One region of the Streptomyces sp. NPDC051173 genome, then DNA from elsewhere that is predicted to be linked to it. Evidence: riboswitches for the same ligand, from Rfam matches in the RefSeq annotation. Region 1 holds a riboswitch; the other holds the start of a gene.

Evidence for each region. Region 1 has a riboswitch for cobalamin ahead of metE (5-methyltetrahydropteroyltriglutamate--homocysteine S-methyltransferase). Riboswitches for the same ligand answer to the same signal wherever they lie in the genome.
Region 2: linked by a shared signal. The riboswitch ahead of AB0435_RS30980 (cobalamin biosynthesis protein) and the one ahead of metE (5-methyltetrahydropteroyltriglutamate--homocysteine S-methyltransferase) in region 1 are both predicted to bind cobalamin.

The regions. Positions count from the first base shown of each region.
Region 1 is NZ_JBFBBD010000042.1:7,450-15,199, reverse strand. Features, by position in the region: gene AB0435_RS21660 (hypothetical protein) at 1-115, shown strand, start outside; gene AB0435_RS21655 (hypothetical protein) at 338-565, opposite strand; gene AB0435_RS21650 (DUF6415 family natural product biosynthesis protein) at 562-948, opposite strand; gene AB0435_RS21645 (helix-turn-helix transcriptional regulator) at 1,202-2,014, shown strand; gene AB0435_RS21640 (DUF397 domain-containing protein) at 1,984-2,199, shown strand; gene AB0435_RS21635 (hypothetical protein) at 2,347-2,943, shown strand; gene AB0435_RS21630 (acyl-CoA thioesterase) at 3,032-3,436, opposite strand; gene metE (5-methyltetrahydropteroyltriglutamate--homocysteine S-methyltransferase) at 3,506-5,824, opposite strand; cobalamin riboswitch at 5,862-6,085, opposite strand; gene AB0435_RS21620 (helical backbone metal receptor) at 6,123-6,863, shown strand; gene AB0435_RS21615 (TDT family transporter) at 6,790-7,750, opposite strand, start outside.
Region 2 is NZ_JBFBBD010000097.1:6,395-14,144, forward strand. Features, by position in the region: gene AB0435_RS30970 (putative cobaltochelatase) at 1-498, opposite strand, end outside; gene AB0435_RS30975 (cobyric acid synthase) at 498-2,150, opposite strand; gene AB0435_RS30980 (cobalamin biosynthesis protein) at 2,180-3,166, opposite strand; cobalamin riboswitch at 3,285-3,411, opposite strand; gene AB0435_RS30985 (hypothetical protein) at 4,077-4,289, opposite strand; gene AB0435_RS30990 (inorganic phosphate transporter) at 4,302-5,546, opposite strand; gene AB0435_RS30995 (class II aldolase/adducin family protein) at 5,660-6,349, shown strand; gene AB0435_RS31000 (alpha/beta fold hydrolase) at 6,690-7,750, shown strand, end outside.

The DNA of each region.
Region 1 (7,750 bases):
GGACAGGGATGACGCCAGGCGGCGGGTGCTGGACCAGCAGGGTCAGGAACTGACCGAACGAGTCGCTCGCGAACTGGCCCCGGGCAGGTCCGTGAGGTACGGAGGGCTTGCTTAGCAGTTCCTGTTGAACGAGCCGTCGTTCGGGCCCTCTCCGCCTCCCACTGGGGAGGGAGGAGAGGGCCCACTCTGGTCGGCGGCGCGAACCCAGTCGTCGATCATGAAGCCGTTCATGGTCGTCTCTCGCCTTCCTCGGCTTTGGAAGTGGATATCCATCGACGTAGGGCTTGGGTCCAGACCACCTTCTGAGTCGTTGAGCGGTGACAGCCCGAAGATCAGCTCAGCGCACCACTGCCCGCACTGTGTGGACCTCGGTGTAGTGGAGGGCGTGGCGGGCGTTCACGGCCTTCAACTCGTCGAGGTCGTCCGCGAACAGGGCCCACCAGCCTTCAGCGTCCAGGCGCCGGCATTCCCCGCACGGGGGCTCCTGCGGGCGCGGGGTGGTGCAGGGCGGGCCGCCGGTGTGGGGCAGCGGGACGACGGTGGGCCAGGAGCGCGGGGCGTTCATGACGCGATCTCCCCCATGTGGCCCCGGAGTTCCCGCGCCACCAGGGCCAGAGCCCGGGCGTAGTCGAAAGCGGACCGGAGCCCACTGCCGGGCCCGAGCTCGCTCACCCGGTGGAGCCCTTCCGCGGCGCTGCTCTCGGCGGCGGCGCAACGCGGGTCGTCGGCGGACAGGGCGCCGGCCGCGTCCCGTACGCCCTGGGCCGTCTTCTTGATGTAAGCGCGGAGGACGACCGTGCACGAGGACACCCTGCCCATGGGCGGAGAGATATGGGAGGGCGCGTCCAGGATCGCCCTGATCGCCCACTCGATGCCGTCGTCGCCTTCGGCTCGCGGTGGGTTCGTGGATCCTGCGGCGGTGACGGCGGTACCGGGCCAGACGGGCATGGCGGGACGATCTCCTTCGGGCTGAGCGCATGGGCCGGAACCGGGCCCTACGATGTGTGCGGAGCCGCACGACGGGCATCACCGAATTGATTCGAACACAGCGTCAAACCAACGGAGTTGGGCGAACGGTTCCGGTTCCAAGTATCCGCCCGGCGGCCTACGCTCGGGGCTGTCAAGGCTTCCCGCTTCAGAGATTCAAATGGGGGTTGCACCCATGCCCGCGCCCAAGCGACTCGACCCGTCACAGTCCCGCATGGCCCGGCTCGGAGCAGCGATCCGCTGCCTACGGGAGTCCAAGGACTGGTCCCAGGCCGAGCTGGGGCGGGCCGTCTCGATGTCGAACACGGCGATTTCGAAGTTCGAGACAGGGAGCACCTTCCCCGTCCGGCAGGTCGCGGAGGCACTCGACCGGGCCCTCGATGCGGAGGGAAAGCTGTTCGAGATCTGGGACCAGCTCAACGACGACCCTGCGGCGAGATGGGTTCAGAAGTACTTCGCCCACGAGTCGAAGGCGACCGAGATCCACCACCTCGCCAATACTCTGCCAGCCCTGCTGCAAGCAGATGGGTACATCAGAACCATCCTCCAGTGCAGCATGGCCCACTACGGCGGAGACCTCGACGAGAAGGTAGCGTTCCGCCAACGCAGGCGGGCCATCCTCGACCGCCCTGATCCGCCGTCTTTCAGGGCGGTCATCGCCCAGTCGGCATTCGACTGCATCATCGGCGATGCCGTCATCATGCGAGGCCAGCTTCTACACATGCTCGACATGCTGACGCGCACGAATATCGAACTGAGAGTCATTCCGTTCGCCACCAACGGACTGAGCCGCGATCTCGGCCTGACTCAGATCATGACGTTCAAGGGTGGCCGCAAGGTTGTCTATCGGCCCGGACCGACCGAAGAGGGCATCTACATCACCAATCCGATAGAGGTCGCCCAGTACTCGGCCTTGTACGATCACATTTGGCGGGAGGCCCTACCCCAACATGAGTCAATTGCCCTGATTCGCAAAACACTTGAGGAGAAATATCCGTGCGTACCATCCGGCCTGACCTGTCCATAGCCGTGTGGCGCAAGAGCAGCCGCAGCCTCACCGAGAACAACTGCGTCGAAGTCGCCGACCGCCAATTCCCCGGCACCGTCCCGATACGCGACAGCAAGAACCCCGACGGCCCCGCCATAACCCCGACCACCACCGCGTGGTCCACTTTCGTCACGGCCGTCGCCAACGGCGACCTCCCCGCCTGACCGAGCCGACCAGGCTCAGGGCCGCATGGCACGGCGCACGGCGCGCGGCGCGCGCCCGCATGGCCAGATCGGGCATATGCACGCCGCGGTTGACGCCCTACCTTGGCTCATTGGTTCCCGCGCACGCGCCGAGCGAGAGGTGAAGACGTGTACGCCTACCATCTGGTCTACGACATCCCCAGCACCCATCCCAAGGCGTTCCGGGTACTGGTCGCCTACAAGAACGTGTTCGGATCCCGCTTCGGCGGCAAGCCGACTCCGCGCACGGTGCTGAACGGGGCCGGGCAGCTCGTCATCCCCGGAGGCTCCGTCACGGCGAACGACGTGATCACCGGAGGGCGGATCGAGTTCTTCGAAGAGACCGGGATCGATCTCAGGCAAGCAGTTGTGCGCCAGCAGATGAAGTGTGTCGGGGACGCGTGGTACCGCGTCCTGGATCAGCAGTACGGCGCGTACTGCGTCTACCAGCGCGTGCAGGACGCGGAGTTCGTCGAGAGCGCCTGTAACAGGAACATCCAGGGGCAGGTTCCGCAGGACGAGGAACTCCACCTCACGCAGGTCTACGACGCCTCCGGCGTGAGCAAGCTCTTCGGCCCCATCCCGCTGGCCGACCTCACCAGTGGCTGGCGTGGCGCCCAGTACAACCAGCTCGACGCCAAGAACAAGGAGCTGGCCAGGAAGAAATCGCAGGACTCGGGAAGCTGGTACGTGACGGCAGTCCAGCAGTTGGAGACCGCCCCTTAGCTCCACCGAGAGCGCCCGGCGCACAGCGCGCCCCGCCGGACCCCGCCGCTCTCCCTCAAGAGCGGCGGGGAGTCACACACCGGCATACCTACACGCGGAGCCGCGCCGCCGCCACCTCCTCGTACCGCCGCCGCTCCTCCGGCGATTCCGGGCAGAGCCCCGGAACCACCCGCGGCGCGCCGTCCGCGTCGATCGCCACGAACGTCAGCCGGGCGGTGGCCACTTGGGCCGTGGGGCCGGAGGAGTTCCAGCGTTCGGCCGTGACGTCCACGCCCACGGCCATGGACGTGCGGCCCGCCCACTCCACGCGTGCCCGTACGGAGAGCAGGTCCCCGGCGCGTACCGGGGCGAGGAAGGACATGCCGTCCACGGAGACGGTGACGGCGGGGCAGCCCGCGTGGCGGCCCGCCGCGGCGGCCGCGGCGTCGTCGACCAGGCGCATGACGGCGCCGCCGTGCACCGTGCCGTACAGATTGGTGTCGTGCTCGCTCATGATGTGGGCGAGGGTGACGGACGAGTCGGCCGGGGCCTTGGCGATGGGTGGTGCTTCCACGGTGGCTCCTCAGCCCGAGTGCGGCGGCAGGGTCGCACGGATCTGTCGGGCCGCGGTGACCAGGTTCTCCAGGGCCGGTCCCGATTCCTCGGGTGCGCGGGTCTTGAGGCCGCAGTCGGGGTTCACCCACAGCCGTTCCGCCGGTACGGCCCGCAGCGCGTGTCGCAGGAGCGCGGAGACCTCCTCGACGGAGGGGACGCGCGGCGAGTGGATGTCGTACACCCCCGGGCCCGCCTCGCGCGGATAGCCCGCGGCCGCGAGTTCGTCCGCGACGGCCATCCGTGAGCGCGCCGCTTCGAGGCTGATGACGTCCGCGTCCAGGGCCTCGATCCCGGCGAGGATCTCGCCGAACTCGGCGTAGCACATGTGCGTGTGGATCTGGGTGTCGGCGCGGACGCCGCTCGTCGCGAGGCGGAACGCCTCGGTGGCCCAGTCGAGATAGCCGGGCCGGGCGGCGGCCCGCAGAGGCAGGAGTTCGCGCAGGGCGGGCTCGTCCACCTGGATCACGGCGGTGCCCGCCGCCTCCAGGTCGGCGACCTCGTCGCGCAGCGCGAGGGCCACCTGGCGGGCGGTCTCGGCGAGCGGCTGGTCGTCGCGGACGAAGGACCAGGACAGCATGGTGACGGGGCCGGTGAGCATGCCCTTCACGGGGCGCCGGGTCACCGACTGGGCGTAGCGGGTCCATTCGACGGTCATGGGCGCGGGGCGCGAGACGTCGCCGGCGAGGATCGGCGGCCGGACGTAGCGCGTGCCGTAGGACTGCACCCAGCCGTGCCGGGTGGCGAGGTAGCCGTTCAGCCGCTCGGCGAAGTGCTGGACCATGTCGTTGCGTTCGGGCTCGCCGTGCACCAGCACGTCGAGTCCGGCCTTCTCCTGGAAGGCGATCACCTCGCGGATCTCGGTGGCGATCCGCTCCCGGTACTCCTCGGTGGTCAGCTTCCCGGCGCGCAGGTCGGCCCGCGCGCGGCGGAGTTCCGCGGTCTGCGGGAAGGAGCCGATGGTGGTCGTGGGCAGCGGCGGGAGGTCCAGGCGGGCGCGCTGGGCGGCGGCCCGTTCCGCGTACGGCTGGGGGCGGCGGGTGTCCTCGGCGGTGACGGCCGCGCAGCGGTCCCGTACGGCCGCGTCGCGGGTCAGGGCGGAGCCCGCTCGGGCCATGAGGGCGGCGCGGTTGGCGGCGAGCTGGGGCGCCACCGCCTCGCGGCCCTCGCTCAGCGCCCGCGCGAGGGTGGCGACTTCGGCCGTCTTCTGGCGGGCGAAGGACAGCCAGCGGGCGATCTGCGGGTCGAGGTCGCGTTCGGCGGCGACGTCGAGCGGCACGTGCAGCAGGGAGCAGGACGGCGCGACGTCGAGCCGGTCCACCAGGCCGAGCAGGGTGGCCAGGGTGGAGAGGGCCCGCTCCAGGTCGGCGGCCCAGACGTTGCGGCCGTCGACGACGCCCGCGATCAGCCGCTTGCCGGGGAGGCCGCCGAGCGCGGCGAGGGCGTCGAGGTCGGCGGCCGCGGGGCCGGTGAAGTCCATCGCGAGGCCCTCGACCGGGGCCTGGGCGAGCACGGGCAGGGCGTCGCCGAGCCGGTCGAAGCAGGAGGCCACCAGCAGTTGGGGGCGGTCCGTGGCCGCGCCGAGCTCGCGGTAGGCGCGGGCGGTGGCGTTCAGTACGGAGCGGGGCCGGTCCTGCACGAGCGCGGGCTCGTCCAGCTGCACCCACTCCGCTCCGGCCGCCCGCAGGTCGGCGAGCAGCGAGGCGTAGACGGGCAGCAGCCGGTCCAGGAGGGTCAGCGGCTCGAAGTCCGCACCGGCCCCGGGCGCGGGCTTGGCCAGCAGCAGGAAGCTGACGGGGCCCAGCAGTACGGGCCGGGCCGTGAAGCCCGCCTCGCGCGCCTCACGGAATTCGCCGACCTGCTTGCGGGAGTCCGGCGTGAATTCCGCGTCGGGCCCCAATTCGGGGACGAGGTAGTGGTAGTTGGTGTCGAACCATTTCGTCATCTCCAGCGGTGGCGTGTCCGCCGTGCCGCGGGCCATGGCGAAATAGACGTCCAGCTCGGTCGTGGCCGCCGCCCGGTGCCGCTCGGGCACCGCGCCGACCGCCCAGGCGGTGTCCAGCACATGGTCGTAGAACGAGAAGTCACCCGTGGGCACCTCGGTGATGCCCGCCTCGCGCAGCTCCTCGCGGGCCGCCGCGCGCAGCGCGGCCGCGGTCCCCAGGAGTTGATCCGCGTCCAGGCGGCCGGCCCAATAGCCCTCGATGGCTTTCTTCAGCTCACGGCCCGGGCCTTGCCTCGGGTAGCCGTGCAGCGTGGGATTCACACGTGCGACATGCGTCTGCTTCACGGAACTCTCCTCCGGAGTTCGTGCGGTCCGTACCCCGTGCGGGCATACGGGCAGTGGCAGGTCTTCGGACTCGCGGGCACGCCCCGGTCCCTCGTCGAAGGGCCGGTCACCTACTGGCGGTCGCTTCCCGGACGGCGTCCAGTGCGTATGACCGCTTTCGTTCCCACTCACCGCTGCGGGGCAGTTCCGGATTCGCACCGGATTCCCTCTTGCGACGCTCCCGACTGGCGGACGGGGCGAACCAGCTGCACCGGCCAGCATAGTCATAGGAGTTGCCGCCCGGGCGTACTCTGTGATCATGGCCATTCGTACTGCCGTACGGCGCGTGGTGTCCCTCGTCCCCTCGCTCACCGAGGCCGTGGCCGTCACCGCGCCCGGCCTGCTCGTCGGTGCCACCGACTGGTGCGACCACCCCGCCGGGCTCGACGTCGTGCGGATCGGTGGCACCAAGAACCCCGACGTGGCCCGGATCGCCGCCCTCGCGCCCGACCTCGTCCTCGCCAACGAGGAGGAGAACCGCGCCCCCGACCTGGTCGCGCTGCGTGCGGCGGGCCTGCGGGTGCTGGTCACCGAAGTGCGCACCCTCGAGCAGGCGTTCGGGGAGCTGGAGCGGGTGCTGGTGGAGGGGTGCGGGCTGGAGCGGCCCGGGTGGCTGGCGGAGGCCGAGGACGCGTGGCGGGAGGTCCGGCCCGCGGGCCCGGCCGTACGGGCGGTGGTGCCGGTGTGGCGGCGGCCGTGGATGGTGCTGGGCCGGGACACCTTCGCGGGGGACGTCCTCGCCCGGCTCGGTGTCGCCCATGTGTACGCGGGGCACGCGGAGCGCTATCCCCGCGTGCCCCTCGGTGAGTTGACTTCATGCGGCGCCGAGCTGGCGGTCCTGCCGGACGAGCCGTACCGCTTCACCGCCGACGACGGCCCGGAGGCGTTCCCCGGGCTGCCGTGCGCGCTCGTCAGCGGGCGTCATCTCACGTGGTACGGGCCGTCGTTGACACGGGCGCCGAGGGTGCTGGGCGAGGCGCTGCGAGCAGCTTTCCGCTGACCAGGCCGCGCAGGGTGCACACGGCGGTGACCAGCCAGGCCGCGACGAGCAGCGCGTACAGCCCGTAGGCCAGGCCGTTGAAGGCGTGCAGACCGGTGTGGCGGGCGAGCGCGGCGGCGCCGGTGACGCAGGTGCCGATGGGGAAGGTGAAGGCCCACCAGGTCATCGCGAAGCCCATGCCGCGCCGGAAGGCCCGGACCACCATGGCGGTGGCCAGTGCCAGCCACAGCAGCGCGAAGCCCATCACGGGGGTGCCGTAGAGCACGCCGAAGGCGGTCATGGCCTGGGCGTAGGAGGTGGCGGCGGTGCCTTGCGCGGCGTCGGCGACGTTGTTGACGGCGGTGGTCGACTGCCCGAGCGGGCCGAGGACGAGGAAGAGGGCGGGGGTCAGCGCCAGGGGCAGCGCGCCGTGGTGGATCAGCCGGGCGAAGACCATCGGCAGGATGAGCAGCGTGGCCAGCAGGCTCATGCCGAACAGGGCGTAGCAGCCGAGCAGCATGGCCTCCTGCCACTGGCCGTGCGGCAGGTGCGGCACCAGCGCCGGGCCCGTCGCGGCGGACACCATCGGCGCGACGATCGGGAGCAGCCAGGCGGGCGAGGCGCCGTCCACCGCGATCCTGTGCCGGGTGACCATCAGGTACGGGATGCCCGCGGCCGCCGCGAGGCCGATCACCGTGCCCGCCGGCCAGAGGACGGCGTCGACGGCGACGGCCGCGTCCTTGCCGATGAGGTCCGAGCCCACGGCGAGCGTGACGCTGCCGACGGACAGCAGGGCCATGGCCAGGCAGCCGTAGAACGGCGCGACCATCGGGTCGGCGAGGTGGCGCCGGGCCTGGTCGGGGTGGCGCAGCCAGTGCGCGGCGCGGGCGGTCAGCAGGGTGAGCAGC
Region 2 (7,750 bases), on a different contig from region 1:
TTCGCGCTCGACGGACGAGGAGCCGGTCGCGGCCGCGTCGAGGAGCGAGTCCACGAGGTGGTCCCCCAGGAGGTTGACCTCGTCGACGTAGAGAACGCCCCGGTGCGCGGCCGCCAGCAGGCCCGGTTCGAAGGCCTTGACGCCCTCGCCCAGCGCGCGCTCGATGTCGAGCGCGCCGACGAGCCGGTCCTCCGAGGCGCCCACCGGCAGCTCGGCCATGCGCGCGGGGCGCGGGGCGTGCGGGGCGCCGTCCTCGTGCGGACCGTCCGGGCAGGCGGGGTCCGGGGCCGCCGGGTCGCACGAGAACCGGCAGCCGGTGATGGTCGCGACCTCGGGCAGCAGCGCGGAGAGTGCCCTGACCGTCGTCGTCTTGGCGGTGCCCTTCTCGCCCCGTACGAGCACTCCGCCGATGGCCGGTGAGAGGGCGTTGAGCAACAGGCCCAGCCGCATGTCGTCCATGCCGACGATCGCGGTGAACGGATAGGTGGCCGAGGCCATCAGGTGTTACCCCCTTCGAGGGAATCGATCCCACTGGGCGTGCCGGCGGTCGCCGGCTCCGGCAGCGTGTCGCCGTTCCCCGCGCGAGCGGGGGTGATGCCAGGACCGCGACGGTCCGGGCCCTGTTCTCTCCGCGCGGGCGAAGGCGGCGCCCCCGGCGGTATGAACGGCAGTCCCGCCGGAACCCCGTCCTCGATCAGCCGCAGCAGCGCGTCCGTGTCCGCGTGCTGTTCTATGAGATCGCCGAGCCGGTCCAGCTGCTCCTCGCGCAGCGCCGCGAACGACGTGTCCGGAGCCGGTACGAACGACCGGCCCGCCGCCTCGGCGACTCTCCGCAGGAACGCCCGCCGGAAGCCGTCGCTCTCCAGCGAGCCGTGCCAGTGCGTGCCCCATACGGACCCCGACCGGCAGCCGTCCAGGAACGGCTCATCGCCGCCGAGCACTTCGGCGACACCGTGGTGGATCTCGTAGCCCTCCACCCGCTCGCCGAGTGCCTCGCCGGCCGGCCGGGCCAGCGTCTTCTCCACCGCGAACCGCACCCGTACCGGCAGCAGGCCCAGGCCCTCGACCGTGCCCGCCCTCGACTCGACCTCGTCCTCGATGCGCTCGCCCAGCAGCTGGAAGCCGCCGCAGATGCCCAGCACCGGCCGGCCCTCCGCCGCGCGCCGCGCGATCGCGTCCGCCAGCCCGCGCTCGCGCAGCCAGGCGAGCGCCCGCACGGTGCCGCGGGTGCCCGGCACGACGACCAGGTCCGCGTCGAGGAGCTCCTCCGGGCGGTCCACGAACCGTACGACCACGCCCGGTTCGGCGGCGAGCGCGTCGACGTCGGTGAAGTTCGACATCAGCGGCACCGCGCACACCGCGACCCGCAGCACGTCGGCGCCGTGCGGCGGGGCGACCACCGACTCCCGCACCGCGCCGCGCATCGACACCCGCAGGCCGTCCTCCTCGTCGATGCCGAGGCCGTGGGCGAACGGCAGCACGCCGACCGTGGGCCGCCCGGTCAGGCCGCGCAGCATCTCCAGGCCGGGCTCCAGCAGCGTCACGTCCCCCCGGAACTTGTTGACCAGATAGCCCGCTATGTGCGCCTGGTCCTCGCGGGACAGCAGCGCCGTCGTACCGAAGAACGACGCGAACACCCCGCCCCGGTCGATGTCACCGACCACGACGACCGGCAGCCGCGCCGCACGGGCTATGCCCATGTTGACGATGTCCGTGCGCCGCAGATTGATCTCGGCGGGGCTGCCCGCGCCCTCGCAGATCACCGCGTCATGGGTGCGCCGCAGCTCGGCCAGGCAGTCGGTCACCGTGCCGAACAGCTGCTCCTGGCGGCCGGAGTGGTAGCCGCGCGCGCTGAGCTCACCCACCGGCTTGCCCATCAGCACCACCTGACTGCTGCGGTCGCCGCCGGGCTTGAGCAGCACGGGGTTCATCAGGGCCGACGGCTCGACCCGGGCCGCAGCGGCCTGCATGGCCTGGGCGCGGCCTATCTCCGCGCCCTCGCGGGTCACGAAGGAGTTGAGCGACATGTTCTGCGCCTTGAACGGCGCGACCTTGACGCCCTTGCGGACCAGCCACCGGCAGATCCCGGCGGTCACCACGCTCTTGCCCGCGTCCGAGGTCGTCCCGGCCACGAGCAGGCCCCCGCCCAGCGGGCCCGAGGACCCGCCCTTGTCCGCTGTCACCGGCTCCTCCTCGTAAGGCGATCTGGGGAAAGACTGCCCGCCGCACGGCCCCGGGAGACGGCGGCCCGCACCCCGATCGCGACGCCCAGCGCCAGCAGCGACACCCGCCGGGAGAGCCGCACGGCGCGCTCGATGTCGGCGGTCTCCACCGGGCGGTTCTCCGCGCCCAGGACCGGGCGGTGCTCGACGCGGCCCTTGTAGGCGAGGGTGCCGCCGAGGCGTACGCCGAGCGCCCCGGCGAACGCGGCTTCCACCGGGCCCGCGTTGGGGCTCGGGTGCCGGGACGCGTCGCGCCGGGCCACCCGCCAGGCGCCCCGCGGGTCGGGGCCGGCGAGCACGGCGAGGGTGGCGGTGAGCCGGGCGCCGGGCCAGCCGACGACGTCGTCGAGCCGGGCCGCGGCCCAGCCGAAGCGCCGGTAACGGGGCGACTTGTGGCCCACCATCGCATCCAGGGTGTTGACGGCGCGGAAACCGGCCAGCCCCGGGACACCGCCCAGCGCACCCCAGACGAGGGCGCCCACGACGGCGTCGGAGGTGTTCTCGGCGACGGACTCCACGACGGCGCGGGCCATCTGCGGACCGTCCAGCGCCTCCGGGTCGCGCCCGCACAGATGGGGCAGCCGCTCCCGGGCGACCTCCAGGTCACCCGCGGCGAGCGCGCCTCCGACGGCGCGGGCCTCACGGCCCAGCGAAGTGCCGCCCAGCACGGCCCAGGTGGTGGCGGCGGTCAGGGCGACCGTGGCGGCGGGGGAGGGGCGTACGGCACGGGCCAGCGCACCGGCGGCGGCCACGGTGCCGCCCGCGCACAGCAGCGTGTGCAGGGCGCCGTGACCGCGGTGATCCCGCCACAGCCGCTGCTCCACGGCCTGCGCGGCACGCCCGAAAGCGGCCACGGGATGGCCGCGGCGGGGGTCGCCGAGAGCGAGGTCGCCGAGGAAGCCGAGCGCGGCACCGCACGCGAAACCGAGGTGATCGGCGCGCATCGGATCAGACCGCCGTCGTGTGGTACCTGGATCCAGGGGAAAGGGGTGGTCGGCGGCCGGGCATGGCGATGTGTCCTCACTCAGGGTCCGCGCCCTGGCTCGACGTGACCGGCGACCAGAGTCTCCTGGCTCCCGGATCGACGCCGCCCCCTGCCTTCCGGCCTCGCGGCCGTGGCGGTAGTGCTTGGGGGAACGCTCCCCGGTGACAGTGGCGGGACCGCGCCGGACTCACACCGGCTTCCTCTGCTGTCGCCGTTTGGCCTCGGAAGTCCACCATGGGGTGTGAACGGGCGTCAACTTTCCCGTTGGGCGGGTGAGCTGGGCTTTGCCGGCGGGTTCGTCCTTCGGGCGTGGCCTCAATCGCCGGCCGGGCTGGGTTTGTGGCTGGACCGGGGGTGTGGCCTCCGGGCTGAGGACCTGGAACGCGGTGCGTGGCGCCGTGAGGCGTATTGAGTGCTGTGACGACGCACCGCGTTCCAGAACCTCACCCTCCGGCCCCACCCCCTCCGCCGGAGAGCAAGTTGAAGGCCGGCGGGGGCGTAGACCCTCGGGGCGCGCCATTCTTTTCGGCCGGTGCGCCGTTCTTCCAACCGGGCACGCCTCCCTCTTCCGCCGGGCGCGCTGTTCTTTTCTTTCCGCCGGGTGCGCGAAATTCAGCCCGTTGGGGGCACCTCCCAGCGGTAGCTGGGGGGAGGCAACGGACCCGAGGTTCGGGGTCTGGGGCAGCGCCCCAGTTTCGGGAAGGGGCGGGGTAGGGGAACAAAGCCCGCCGCAGGCGCCGACCGGCCCGCAGCCGGGGGTCTGGGGCGCGTGCCCCAGTTCGGGGAAGGGCGGGGCTGGGGAACAAGCCCCGCCGCAGGCGGCAACCCACCCGCGGGTCAGGGATCCGGGGCTGAGCCCCGGCCCCCACCTACCCCACGATCAAAAAGATCCCGTACCCCACAGCCGCCGCGCACAGCGCAAAGCACGCGTACGCTCCGGACCGCGCCAGGACCCCCGGAGCCGCGCTGCCCGCGGAGCGCGACGTGCCGACGATCCCCAGTGTGAAGACGCCGACCAATCCGACGGTCACGACGAGGCTGACGCCGAAGACCTGCCCAAGAGCTGCCCAGTCGATCTGCATGGTGTGGATTCCTTAGCTCGCCGCGGCGGCGGGGGTGCGCCCGGGTTCGGGGGAGACGGCGACCACCGGGGCGGCGGTCACGGGACCGGCCGGCGGCGGGGCGACGGCCTGGAGCGCGGCGGTGACCACACCGGCCGGCTCGGCCGCTTCCGCCTGGACCTCGTTGACGCTGTCGTGGGTGACCGGCTTGCGGCGGGAAGCGGCGTAGATCGCGCCGCACACCAGCAGGCCGAGCACGGCGACGGTGGTGACGCCCCAGTCGCCCTGGTCGGCGAGGAACGCCGCGCCACCGGCGACGATGCCCGCGGCCGGGAGCGTCAGGCACCAGGCGATCGCCATCCGGCCCGCGGTCGACCAGCGCACCACGCCGCCCTTGCGGCCGAGGCCGGAGCCCATGATCGCGCCGGAGCAGACCTGGGTGGTGGAGAGGGCGAAGCCGATGTGCGAGGAGGCGAGGATCACGGTCGCGGCGCCGGTCTGGGCGGCGAAGCCCTGCGGCGGCTGGATGTCGGTGAGGCCCTTGCCGAGCGTACGGATGATGCGCCAGCCGCCCAGGTACGTACCGAGCGCGATGGCCAGGCCCGCGGAGACGATGACCCACAGCGGCGGGTCGGAGTGCGGGGCGACGACGCCGCCGGTGACCAGCGCGAGGGTGATGACACCCATCGTCTTCTGCGCGTCGTTGGTGCCGTGGGCGAGGGAGACGAGGGCGGCGGAGGCGATCTGCCCGGCGCGGTAGCCCTTGGCGGTCTCCTTCTCGTCCCGGCCCTTGGCGAGCCGGTAGGTGAGCCGGGTGGCGACCGTGGCGGCGATGCCCGCCACGATGGGCGCCGCGACGGCCGGGATGAGGACCTTCATGACGACCTTGTCGGCGTTCACCGCGTTGAAACCGACGGACACGATGGTCGCGCCGATCAGGCCGCCGAAGAGGGCGTGCGAGGAGCTGGAGGGCAGACCGGCCAGCCACGTCAGCAGGTTCCAGACGATCGCGCCGATCAGTCCCGCGAAGATCACTTCGGGTCTGATCCCGGCGCTCTCGTCGATGATGCCCCCGGAGATGGTCTTGGCGACCTCGACGGACAGGAACGCGCCGACGAGGTTGAGAACCGCCGACATCGCCACCGCGACCTTGGGCTTGAGCGCCCCGGTGGAGATGGTGGTGGCCATGGCGTTGGCCGTGTCGTGGAAGCCGTTCGTAAAGTCGAACACCAAGGCCGTGACGATCACGATCCCGATGAGAAGCGTGATGTGTTCCATTCACCCAGGCAATCAGCTCGATGGTCAGTACAGCGGTGACCGTAAAGACCCTGGGTGAACGGAAGGTGAACTGGGTTGGACCGAGTGGTGGCGCGAACCGGAGGCGGATGACGATGCGGATATCGAACACAGCACAGGGTGACAACAGCGGCACGAGCGGCGACATCGGGCGGGCCTGGGCCGAGGTCGTGGCCACCGCCCGCCGCACCGTGGCGGACGGGTTGGTGGTGGGCACCTCAGGCAATGTCTCCGCGAGGGTCGGCGATGTCGTTCTTGTCACGCCCAGCGGCGTCCCGTACGACCGGCTCCGCCCGGAGGACGCGGTCGGCGTCGACCTCGACGGCCGCCAGGTCCTCGGCGAGCTGACCCCCACCAGCGAGCTCCCCATGCACCTGGCCGTCTACCGCTCCACCGACGCGGCGGCCGTCGTCCACACCCACGCCGTCCACGCCACGGCGGCCGCGGGCCTGGTCGACGAGCTGCCTCTGGTCCACTACATGGCGGGCGCGCTGGGCGGCCCGGTACGGGTCGCCGACTACGCGCTCTACGGCACGGACGAACTCGCCCGCAACATGCTGCGCGCCCTCGAAGGCCGCACGGGCTGCCTCCTGCGGAACCACGGCACGGTCGCCCACGGCGAGACCCTCGACCAGGCCTACGACCGCACGGCTCAGCTGGAATGGATGTGCCGCGTGTGGCTGACGTCGGCGGCGGTACCGGACCGGACACCGTCGCTGCTGACTCTCGACGAACTGGACGAGGCGACGAGGAAACTGCGGGGGTACGGGCAGCGGAGGGGGTGACCGGGGGGCTTTTCCCCAGCCCCGCCCCTTCCCGAAACCGGGGCTGCGCCCCAGACCCCGCAACACGCTTCGCGCGTTGTCCTCAAACTCCCCCAGCTACCGCTGGGAGGTGCCCCCAACGGGCTGAAATCAGCCCGTTGGGGGCACCTCCCAGCGGTAGCTGGGGGAGTTTGAGGACGCGCCCGCAGGGCGCTGGGGTCCGGGGTCTCCCCGGTTTCGGGAAGGGGCGGGGTAGGGGAAAAGGCCCGCCGCAGGCGGCAACGGACCCGCACCCGGCAAGGACCCGCAGGCAAAGCGCAGCGGACTGGCCAGAGCCTCACCACACGCTCACACTGAAGACGTGCACCCGGCGAGAGCGGCAGCCCTGGCCGCCACGACCGTACTAGGTGCCGGAGCGGCCGCCATAGCGGCCGGACGGTACGCCTCCGACGCTGCGCTCAAACCCCGGCCGGGAACCCCACTGCCGGACTCCCCGGAGCTCACCGTCCACTCCGTCGGCAACGACACCGTCACCCTGACCCGCGGCGTCGAGGCGCAGCGCCCGGGGACGTACGGCCTCAGCGCGCCCGGTGTGCACGCCGTCGTCGGAGGGCCCGTCGCAGGCGAACCGCACCCCGCCGACTGCGTCGTACGCCGCCTGGAGCGCGTGACGCACGGCGTGCTGGAGCCCGGGGCCCGCGTGCGGCTCACACCGCAGGTGTACGTGGGCAACCCCCGCGACGCCCTCGGTCTCGACCACGCCGACGTGGAGGTGCCGGGGGAACTCGGTCCGCTGCCCGCCTGGTTCGTGCCGGGCGACCGCGCCACCTGGGTGATAGCGGTGCACGGCCTCGGCACGACCCGCGAGCACCCCATGGTCGTCATGCCGTTCCTCAGCCGGCTGCGGCTGCCCGTACTCGCCCTGGGCTACCGCGGTGATCCCGGCGCCCCCCGCCCAACGGAAGGCATCAGCCATTTCGGCGCCGCGGAATGGCGTGATCTCGACGCCGCGATCCGCTACGCCGTGCGCTACGGGGCCCGCCGGATCGTCCTGCACGGGTGGTCCACGGGCGCCACCATGGCGCTCCTCGCCGCGCTCGACTCGGCGCTGTCGCAGCGCGTCGCGGGCGTCGTCATGGACTCCCCGGTCCTCGACTGGCAGGCCCTCGTCCGAGCCTGCGCCGCCTACCGCAGTACCCCGGCCGCGCTGCTTCCGCTTGCGGTCCGGGCCGCGGAGGGGCGGACCGGGCTGGGCGCCGACACCCTCTTCGCCGCCGCCGACCCCGCCCGGCTGACCGTTCCCGTACTGCTCCTGCACGGCCCCGACGACACCCTCGCGCCCTGGGCGCACTCCCGTGAACTCGTCGCGCGGCGGCCGGAACTGATACACCTGCGCGCCGTCCGGCACGCCCCCCACGCCGC